Regions from separate parts of the Myceligenerans crystallogenes genome, predicted to be linked through region 2. Evidence: riboswitches for the same ligand, from Rfam matches in the RefSeq annotation. Region 2 holds a riboswitch; the other holds the start of a gene.

Region 1 (4,404 bases), on a different contig from region 2:
GCTCGGTGAGGATCTCCGCCTCCGCCTCGTCCTGCTCCTTGTCGAGCACCTGGATGTCGGCCTCGATGCTCTCCATCCCGCTGACGATCACGGCGATGAAGAGGTTCAGCACGGCGAAGCTGACGATGAGGATGAAGAGCACGAAGAAGATCCACGCGCCGGGGACCGTCTCCCGCACCGTGGCGGCCATGTCCGGCCACGCCTCGCCGGTCATCACCTGGAAGAGGCTGAAGGCCGTGGTTCCCAGGTCCCCGAAGTACTCCGGGGCCGCGGTCTTGAACAGCTCGGTGGCGATGACCGCCGACACGTACATCACGAGCACGAGCAGTGCGCCCACCGACCCGAGGCCGGGGATCGCGGCGACCAGCCCGCTCACGACCCGCTTCATCGACGGCACGGCGTCGATCACCCGCAGGGCCCGCAGGATCCGCAGGGCGCGGAGGGCCCCCAGGGATCCGGACGCCGGGATCAGCGCGATCCCGACGACGACCAGGTCGAACCAGCTCCACGGGTCGCGGAAGAACCGCCGTCCGAGCGCGAACATCCGTGCGGCCAGCTCGAGGACGAAGATCCACAGCATCACGTGGTCGACCTGACGGAGAACTTCTTCGACGGGACCCCCGTCGAGCTGCGCCTCGACGCCCAGGATCAGGGCGTTCGAGATGATCACCACGAGGACGGTCGTCGTGAACCACTTCGCTTCGACGACTGCCTTGACCCGCAGCCTCGCCGCTTCCACGTGCTTCACCCGTGTTCTCCGTTCATGATCGTAGTGCTGGCAACACGCCGACAAGGGAGCCTACCGACACGCCAATGTCCGGCATCAACCTCATAGGGATTTCGCCAACGATGTAAGGAATCGCCGCATACAGTGGGCGAAACCGGCAGTTTTCTGCCATGGTAGGTGCCGCAACACAACTCACTGGAGGGATACCACCATGAACTTCATCCTCTTCCTGATCCTCGGGCTGCTGGCGGGTGTCATCGCCCGCATCATCCTGCCGGGCAAGCAGAAGGGCGGCTTCTGGCTGACGCTGCTGCTCGGCGTGGTCGGCGCCGTGCTCGGCGGCTGGCTGAGCAACCTGATCTTCGGCATCGACATGAACGAGTTCTGGTCGTGGCAGGCCTGGCTCTTCTCGATCATCGGTGCGGTCATCGTCATCGGGATCTTCGAGTTGATCTTCAACAAGCGTCGCTCGGCCTGACGGCCGGGAACAACGTCAGAGCGCCGCGGCGCCGTCGGCAACCCTGCCGACGGCGCCGCGGCGCTCGTCATACGTGCGAAAACCCGGCCCCAGGCGTCAGACGACGCGGATGAAGACCGGGTTGTCCTGCCACATCTCGGTGTACCGGCCGGGCAGGCCCTCCTGGTACCACTCCATGATCATGCCGTCGCCCGCGTACAGGGCCACGTGACCGGGGGACCAGACGATGTCACCGGGCTGGGGGTCGTAGACCTGGTAGCCGGAGCTGAGCATCGCGGAGGACGAGTGCGGCAGGTCGATGCCGTACAGGCCGTAGACGTACTGGATGAAGCCGGAGCAGTCGAACGCGCCGGGGGTCGAGCCGCCCCAGACGTAGGCGCCCGACAGGTAGCTGTAGGCCGTGTTGGTGACCTGGACGTTCAGCGGCGTGGGCGGCGGCTCCGGAGCCGGCGTCACCTCGACGACGCCCTCGACCTGGGTGGCGCCCTCGGCCGTGATGGTGGCGCCCTCGACGTCGAGCTTCGTGTCGGTGCTGACCGTGACGGCCTTCGCCGAGCTGACGGCCTGACCGGCCGACTCCTTTAGCGCGTCGAGGTTGAGCCCGTCGAGCTTCGCCGTCGTCGTCCTGGCGTCGGCGGCGGGGGCCGCGTGCGACGTCGTCGCGAACGTCGAGACCAGGACACCGCCTGCGGCGACAGCCAGCGCGCCGCGGCGAGCGACGACACCGGCGTTCTCGGACGCCGTGCGGGCGATGATCGTTATGGGGGTTGTGGCCTTGCGGTCCGCGCGATGGCGACCGCGCTGGGTGGCGTTGGGCACCGTGTTCTCCTGTAGCGCCTACGAGGTGAGCTGTCGGGTTCGGGTGGGAGATGCTGGCACCCGGCCACGCGGACTTGGGGGGTCCGCCCGGCTTCACCCCAAGAACGCCGGCCCCTCGAAACCTCCTGGCTCCGCTGGCCCGCCGTCCGGAGATGGTTCCCCCGTCCCTGCCATGGTCATCCTGGGTCACGATGCGGTGGCAGGGCTCGGCGTCCGCCTCGTGACTCCACCGATTCCGGTGGAGCGAGACTCAAGGTACACACCTTCGACGAAAAAGTCACGAACGTGTCACGCACCGCGTGAAATCGGCGGCAGTTGGCCGATTTTGCCGAAGGATCGGGCATTCGTGGAGACGCCTGCCGCGCGGCTTCCGATACCCTCCGCCGCATGGCCGACGGCGTGACGGACACCACAGCACACGACACCGACGACTACCTCGACGACGCCGACGAACGACCCGGGAGGATCTCGGGATGGTGGCTGCTGCCGATCGGTGGCCTGCTCTGGTGGGCGGCCGGGTTCCTGCCCTGGCTGCTCCACGAGATCTACCAGGCCGTCGGCCTGGAGCCCGCCTCCCTCGAGGAGATCGACGGCTTCACCCCGTTGCCGCTGGCCGCGCCCGACGCCGTCGCCGTCCTGGTGACGACGAGCGTCATCGGCGGCGCCCTCGCCGGCGGCAGCACGCGCCTGGCGCGGTACCGGGCGAGCGGCGCCGTCGCCGCCGTCGTCGGGACGGCGCTCACGGCGGCCGGGGTCGGGGCCGTCGCCTGGTGGCAGGTCCTCAGCGCCGAGGGGGCCGACGACGCCAAGGCCAACGCCCTCCTGGCCGTCACCGCGGGCGGCACCCTCCTGGGCCTGTTCCTCGGGCTGCTCGCCGCCCTGGCGCCCGCGCCGCTGCGGGCCCTCGCCCTCGCCCTGCCCGTCGTCCTGGCGGACGGCTGGGTGTGGGGGCTCGTGCCCGGTCATTCCGCGGTGCCGCAGGGGACCTGGTGGATCTTCGCGATCGTGCTGGGGATCGCGCTCGGGCTGGGCGTGGACCGCAATCCGCTGCAGATGCTCGGCTGGCTACCGGCGGCGGGGCTCGTCTGGGTGCTCCAGGCGGCGGGCCCGGTGCTGGACGCCGTCGGCGGGTACTTCGCGCCGGGCGCGGCGCCGCTGGCGGTCCCGGCCGTGCTCGACGCGGCCTGGGGGCCGCTCGTGGAGACCACGCTCTCCACGGACGGGCACCACCTGGAGGGGTGGGTCGTGGGACTGCTGATCGGCGTGGCCGTCGCCGGGCTGCGCCTGACCTGGTTCTCCCGGGACGAGGACGACGACGAGGCGTTCGACGCCCTCCGCGGCGAGTTCGCCGGGCCGTGAGGCCCGTCGCCGGGGCGGGCGCGAACCGCAGCGCATCGCGCCGCCCCGGCGAAAGGAGTCTGTCGGTGGCTCGTCAGGCGACCCGGATGAACGTCGGGTTGTCCTGCCACATGGCGCGGTAGCTCAGCGGGGTGCCGTAGCTGATCGCCTCGACCACCATGCCGTTGCCGGCGTAGATGGCGACGTGTCCCGGCGTCCAGACGATGTCGCCCGGCCGCGCCTCGGCGGCCGACACCTGCGTGCCCGCGGAGAGCAGGGACGACGACGAGTGGGGCAGCGAGACGCCCAGCTGCCCGAAGGCGTACACCACCAGGCCGGAGCAGTCGAAGCCGCCGGGCGACGCCCCGCCCCAGGCGTACGGCGTGCCGACGTGCTGCAGCGCGATCGCGACGGCCTGCGCGCCGATCGAACCGTCCGAGACCGGGGCCGCGGCGGGCTCCGCGGCCGGGGCCTCCTCGGCGACGGCCTGCGTCGTGACGGCGGCCTCCGCCACCACGACGGGCTCGGGTTCCGGCTCCGGCGCCGGCTTGACCTTGATCGCCGCCGTGGCGACCTCGAGCTGTGCGTCCGGCGCCACCCGCACCGCCGGCGCCGTCCTGACGCCGTCCCGCGAGACGCGCCCGAGGCTTTCCTGCCGTACCTCCTGGAGGTGCTCGCGGTCGAGCTCCGTGACGTGGGTGTGGCGAGCGTTGTCGGGGGTGGCCGAGGCTGTGCTCGACAGCGTCGTCGCGATGATCCCCGATGCCGCCGCGACCAGGGCGCCCTTGCGGGCGTGGCGCGCGGCGGACTTCGACAGTGCAGTCAGGGGGGTGTGGGGAGCGTGGTCGGCGCGGTGTCGACCGCGCCGGACGTTGGTACTCACCAGTGGTTCTCCGAATCGCACTTGTGGTCCCGGCGGCCACGAGATGGTGCCGTGCGGCCTCCGGGGCTGCGCCTTGGGTGACGCAACGAGAACGACGCTAAGCGACGACATCCACCTTTGTCTCGATCAGATAACAGGTGACGCAGAATATCTTGACAA
Region 2 (4,404 bases):
CGGGCGTTCGGGATCGGGCGCGGGGTGCTGCGGTACCTGGAGCGGCTCGCGTCGCACGACGTCGCGCTGCGCGGCATGGCGGCGCTGCGCGCCCGTGTGTACGCGGGGCTCGCGGACGCGCCCGGGACGCCCGCGGTACGGCGCGGCGATCTGCTGGCGCGGCTCGGGGCCGACGTCGACGCCGTGGGCGACGTCGTCGTGCGCACGGTGATCCCGGCGGGGATCGCGGTCGTGACCGGGCTGGGGTCGGTGGTCCTGGTGGGGGTGCTGCTGCCGGAGGCGGGTGCGGCGCTGGCCGGGTGCCTGGTCGTGGCCGGCGTCGTCGTCCCGTGGCTCGCGGCGCGGGCGGCCGCGTCCGTGGAGGCCGACGGCGCCGCCGCGCGCGGGCGCGTGGGCGCGCTCGCGCTGGAGCTGCTGGAGGAGGCGCCCCAGCTGCGGGTGGCGGGAAGGTTCCGGCAACGGGCCGCGGAGCTGCACGACGCCGATCACGAGCTCGATCGCGTGAACGACGCCGGCGCGCGGGTGAGCGGGCTGTCCGCCGGGCTGGGCGCGCTGGCCCAAGGGCTGGCCGTGCTGGCGGCGCTGGCGCTCGGCCTGCCCGCGGTCGCCGCGGGGCGGCTGGCGCCGGTGGAGCTGAGCGTCGTGGTGCTCACGCCGCTGGCGGTGTTCGAGGCGACGGCCGGACTGCCCGCCGCCGCCGTGCAGTGGCACAGATCGCGGGAGGCCGCCCGGCGGCTGCTCGGTCTGCTGGACGGAGGTTCCGGACCGAGCCCGCGATTCGGCGGCCTGCCGGCCGGCGCAGGGATCGGACCACAGGGCAGGCGGGCGACGACGGCCGGCGGGGTGCCCGGACCGACGACGGGCGGCCGGGTGCCCGGACCGGCAGCGGACGGCGGGTCGCCCGGTCCGGCGGCGGACGGCGGGTCGCTCGGTCCGGCGGCGGGTGGAGGTTCCCTCCGCCCTGCGCCGGCCGGGCCGCCCGGGGACAGTGGCGAGTGGGTCGGGGAGGCGCGGCCCGTGGTGCGGGCGGTGATCGATCCGCGGCCCGGGACCGTGACGGTGGTGACCGGGGCGTCGGGGTCGGGGAAGACGACGTTGCTGATGCAGGTCGCCGGGCTGCTGCCAGGGCTGGGGTCAGGACCGGCGCCTGGCACACTTTTTGTGGCCGAGGACGCCCATGTCTTCGGGACCACCGTGCTGGAGAACCTGCGGGTCGCGCGCGGCGACGTCACGCAGGAGGAGACGCGCGAGGCGCTCGGGACCGTCGGGCTCGGGCCGTGGCTGGACACGCTGCCGGACGGGCTCGGGACGATGCTCGGACCGGACGCGGCGAACGTCTCCGGGGGTGAACGACGGCGGCTACTGGTGGCCCGGGCGCTGCTGGCGCGCGCCGAGGTGCTGCTGGTGGACGAGCCGGCGGAGCACCTGGACCCGGAGGCGGCCGACGACCTCGTGCGCGTGCTCGCGCGGCACGCCCGCGCCACCGGGAGCGCCGTCGTCCTCGCGACCCACCGGACGCCGCCGGACGGCGTGGCCGACACCACGATCCAGCTGTGATCAGCGCGACACCGACCCCCGCCGAATCGCGCCACACCGCTCAGCGCCGCTTGTAGCACACGATGACCAGCAGTGACATGTCGTTTCCGACACGCCACCCTTGGGGGGTGAAAAGAATCGCGTGACCAATTCGTGACACAGGACGAGTTTCTCTGTACTGTCATCCCTGCCGCGGCACCCAGACCGTGGTCCAGTTCCGGCCGCCGAACCCCGCCACCGGACCCTGGCCTCAGTACTCCGGCGGGGACGGGGGAACCACGCAGTACGGGTCCCGCAAGGGCCCTTGGGGTGAAGCCTTCTTCGGAAGGCCGGGTGAAACTCCCATCCGAACCCGACAGCTCACCTCGCAGGCGTCGGAGGAGACCAGTGGCTACGCTCACGCATGCAACGAATCAGCCGACCACCCGTGGCCGGCACCGCGCCGAAGGACCCGCCGTCACCCCCCTGACCGGCGTGGGAGAGGCAGCAGTCAAGACCGGCGCCATCGCAGCCGTCACCGGCGGGATGCTCGCCTCCGTGTTCTCCTCGAGCGCGAGCGCCGCGCCCGCCGAGAACACCCGGACGACGACGCTCGACTACAACCGGGCCGAGGCCAACGTGCTGGCCGACGAGCTCGTCGACGTCGTGCGGGTTCCCGCACAGGCTCAGCCCCAGGTGGAGACCACCACCATCAAGATCACGCCCTACGCCGAGACCGACGAGGGCAAGGCCGAGGCCGCGCGCATCGCCGAGGAGAGGCGTCAGGCCAAGCTGGAGCGCCAGGCGGAGCTGGAGGCCCAGCGTCAGGCCGAGCTCGAGGCCGAGCGCCAGGCGGAGGCCGAGGCCGCCGCGGCTGCCGAGGCAGAGGCGGCCGCCGCCGAGGCCAGCGCCTCGACGACCACGACGACGAGCACCACCAGCACCTCGACCGGCAGCAGCATCGGCCAGCAGGCCGTGAACCTGGCCATGGAGCTCGTCGGCACCCCGTACGTGCTCGGCGGCTCCACCCCGTCCGAGGGCCTGGACTGCTCGGGCCTGATCACCTACGTGTACAGCCAGCTGGGAGTCAGCCTCCCGCGCACGTCGAGCGAGCTCCACTACGCGGGCACCGCCGTCTCCGACCCGGTGGCGGGCGACATCGTGTGGACCTCGGGCCACGTCTCCCTCTACGCCGGCAACGGCATGATCGTCGAGGCCGTCCAGCCGGGCACCCCCCTCCGCTACACGACGATGTGGCAGTCGAACCCGACCTTCGTCCGCGTCGCCTGACGAGGCCTGCGGTTCCCTGAACGAGGTTCGCCCCGCGACCACGAGGTTTCCGTCATCGGCTCCCGGCCGATACCCCGGAAGCTCGTGGTCGCGGGGCGAACCTCGTCGTCGTCAGCGGGGCGGGGGCTGGCAGGTCGGGCAGGAGAAGGACGAGCGGTTCATGAACTGCTCGCGGCGGATCGGGGTGCCGCAGCGCGGGCAGGGCTCGTTCTCGCGGCCGTAGGCGGCCAGGGAGCGGTCGAAGTAGCCGGACTCGCCGTTGACGTTCACGTAGAGCGCGTCGAACGACGTGCCGCCCTGCCGCAGCGCCTCGCGCATCACGGCGGCGGCCGATTCCAGCACGCGCACGACGTCCGCCTGGCGCAGCTTCTCCGTCGCCCGCCGTCCGTGCACGCGGGCGCGCCACAGCGCCTCGTCGGCGTAGATGTTCCCGACCCCGGACACGACGGTCTGGTCGAGCAGCGCGCGCTTGATCTGCGTCCGACGACGCCGCACGCGCCGCGCCACCTCCTCGACCACCACCTGCGGGTCCAGCAGGTCGCGGGCGATATGGGACACCGGCTCCGGCAGCAGCGCCAGGTCGGTGCCGTAGCCGGCGGGCTTCCCGTCCTCGGCCGGGACGAGATCCTGGACGCTCAGGTGCCCGAACGTCCGCTGGTCCACGAAGTCCAGGTATCGCACGGGCTCTCCGCCGACGACGGGCCCGCCCTCCAGGTGCAGCCGCACGCGCAGGTGCGGGTGCTGCCAGTCGTCCGCGCTCGCCCCGCCCCGGACCAGCAGCTGCCCGGACATCCCGAGATGCGCCAGCAGTGCCTCATCGGGAACGGGGACACCCGCGGGAGCCGCAGCACCATCGGGAACCGCGGCGTCGTCGGTCCGCACACCGGCGGGAACCGCGGCGTCGTCGGGCATCAGCGGGAGCCAGAGGAACTTGCCGCGGCGGGCGGCGGCGGCCAGACGCCGTCCGGTCAGGCGGCCCGCGAAGTCGGCCGGGCCTGCCTCGTGGCGGCGCACGCTGTAGTCGCGGAAGACCTCCACGCGCCCTACGACGGCCCCCACGGCGAGGCGGTCGAGACCGTCGCGGACGGTCTCGACCTCGGGGAGCTCAGGCACCCCTGGCCTTCACGACGTTCGCCGTGCTCGAGGCGTCCCCGGCGTTCCCGCCGTTGACGTTCCCGCCGTTCGCCTCTCCGGCTCTCACGTTCCCGGCGTTCGGGTTCCCGGCGTTCGCATCCCCGGTGTGCGGGACGACGACGGCGGCATCCTCGCCGCTCGCACCAACCTCGCTCGCGCCAACCCCGTTCGTCCCGGCTCCGTTCGTCCCGGCCCCGCTCGCGCCCGCTCCGCTCGTCCCGGTCTCGTCCGGCGTGGCCTCCAGGGCAGGGAACGCGGTGACCAGCGCCTTGTACGCCTCCTCGGCGGCCTCCTGCTCCGCGTGCTTCTTGGCGGAGCCCGAGCCCTGGCCGTAGCTGGTGCCGTCGATCACGACCTCGGAGTGGAAGATCCGGGCGTGCTCCGGCCCCTCGAACGTCGCGAGGTAGTCGGGCGAGCCCAGACCGCGCACGGCGGCGGCCTCCTGCAGCGACGTCTTCCAGTCCA

Evidence for each region. Region 2 has a riboswitch for cyclic di-AMP ahead of ABD208_RS14490 (C40 family peptidase). Riboswitches for the same ligand answer to the same signal wherever they lie in the genome.
Region 1: it holds a riboswitch for cyclic di-AMP, as region 2 does, so the genes downstream of both, ABD208_RS11600 (C40 family peptidase) here and ABD208_RS14490 (C40 family peptidase) in region 2, are expected to answer to the same signal.

What each region holds. Positions count from the first base shown of each region.
Region 1 covers NZ_BAAANL010000004.1:297,512-301,915, forward strand. The annotation lists gene ABD208_RS11590 (ion transporter) at 1-748, opposite strand, end outside; gene ABD208_RS11595 (GlsB/YeaQ/YmgE family stress response membrane protein) at 939-1,205, shown strand; gene ABD208_RS11600 (C40 family peptidase) at 1,302-2,024, opposite strand; cyclic di-AMP (ydaO/yuaA leader) riboswitch at 2,026-2,213, opposite strand; gene ABD208_RS11605 (hypothetical protein) at 2,412-3,383, shown strand; gene ABD208_RS11610 (C40 family peptidase) at 3,457-4,245, opposite strand.
Region 2 covers NZ_BAAANL010000005.1:439,140-443,543, forward strand. The annotation lists gene ABD208_RS14485 (amino acid ABC transporter ATP-binding/permease protein) at 1-1,557, shown strand, start outside; cyclic di-AMP (ydaO/yuaA leader) riboswitch at 1,749-1,925, shown strand; gene ABD208_RS14490 (C40 family peptidase) at 2,011-2,805, shown strand; gene mutM (bifunctional DNA-formamidopyrimidine glycosylase/DNA-(apurinic or apyrimidinic site) lyase) at 2,917-3,918, opposite strand; partial or broken gene rnc (ribonuclease III) at 4,199-4,404, opposite strand, start outside.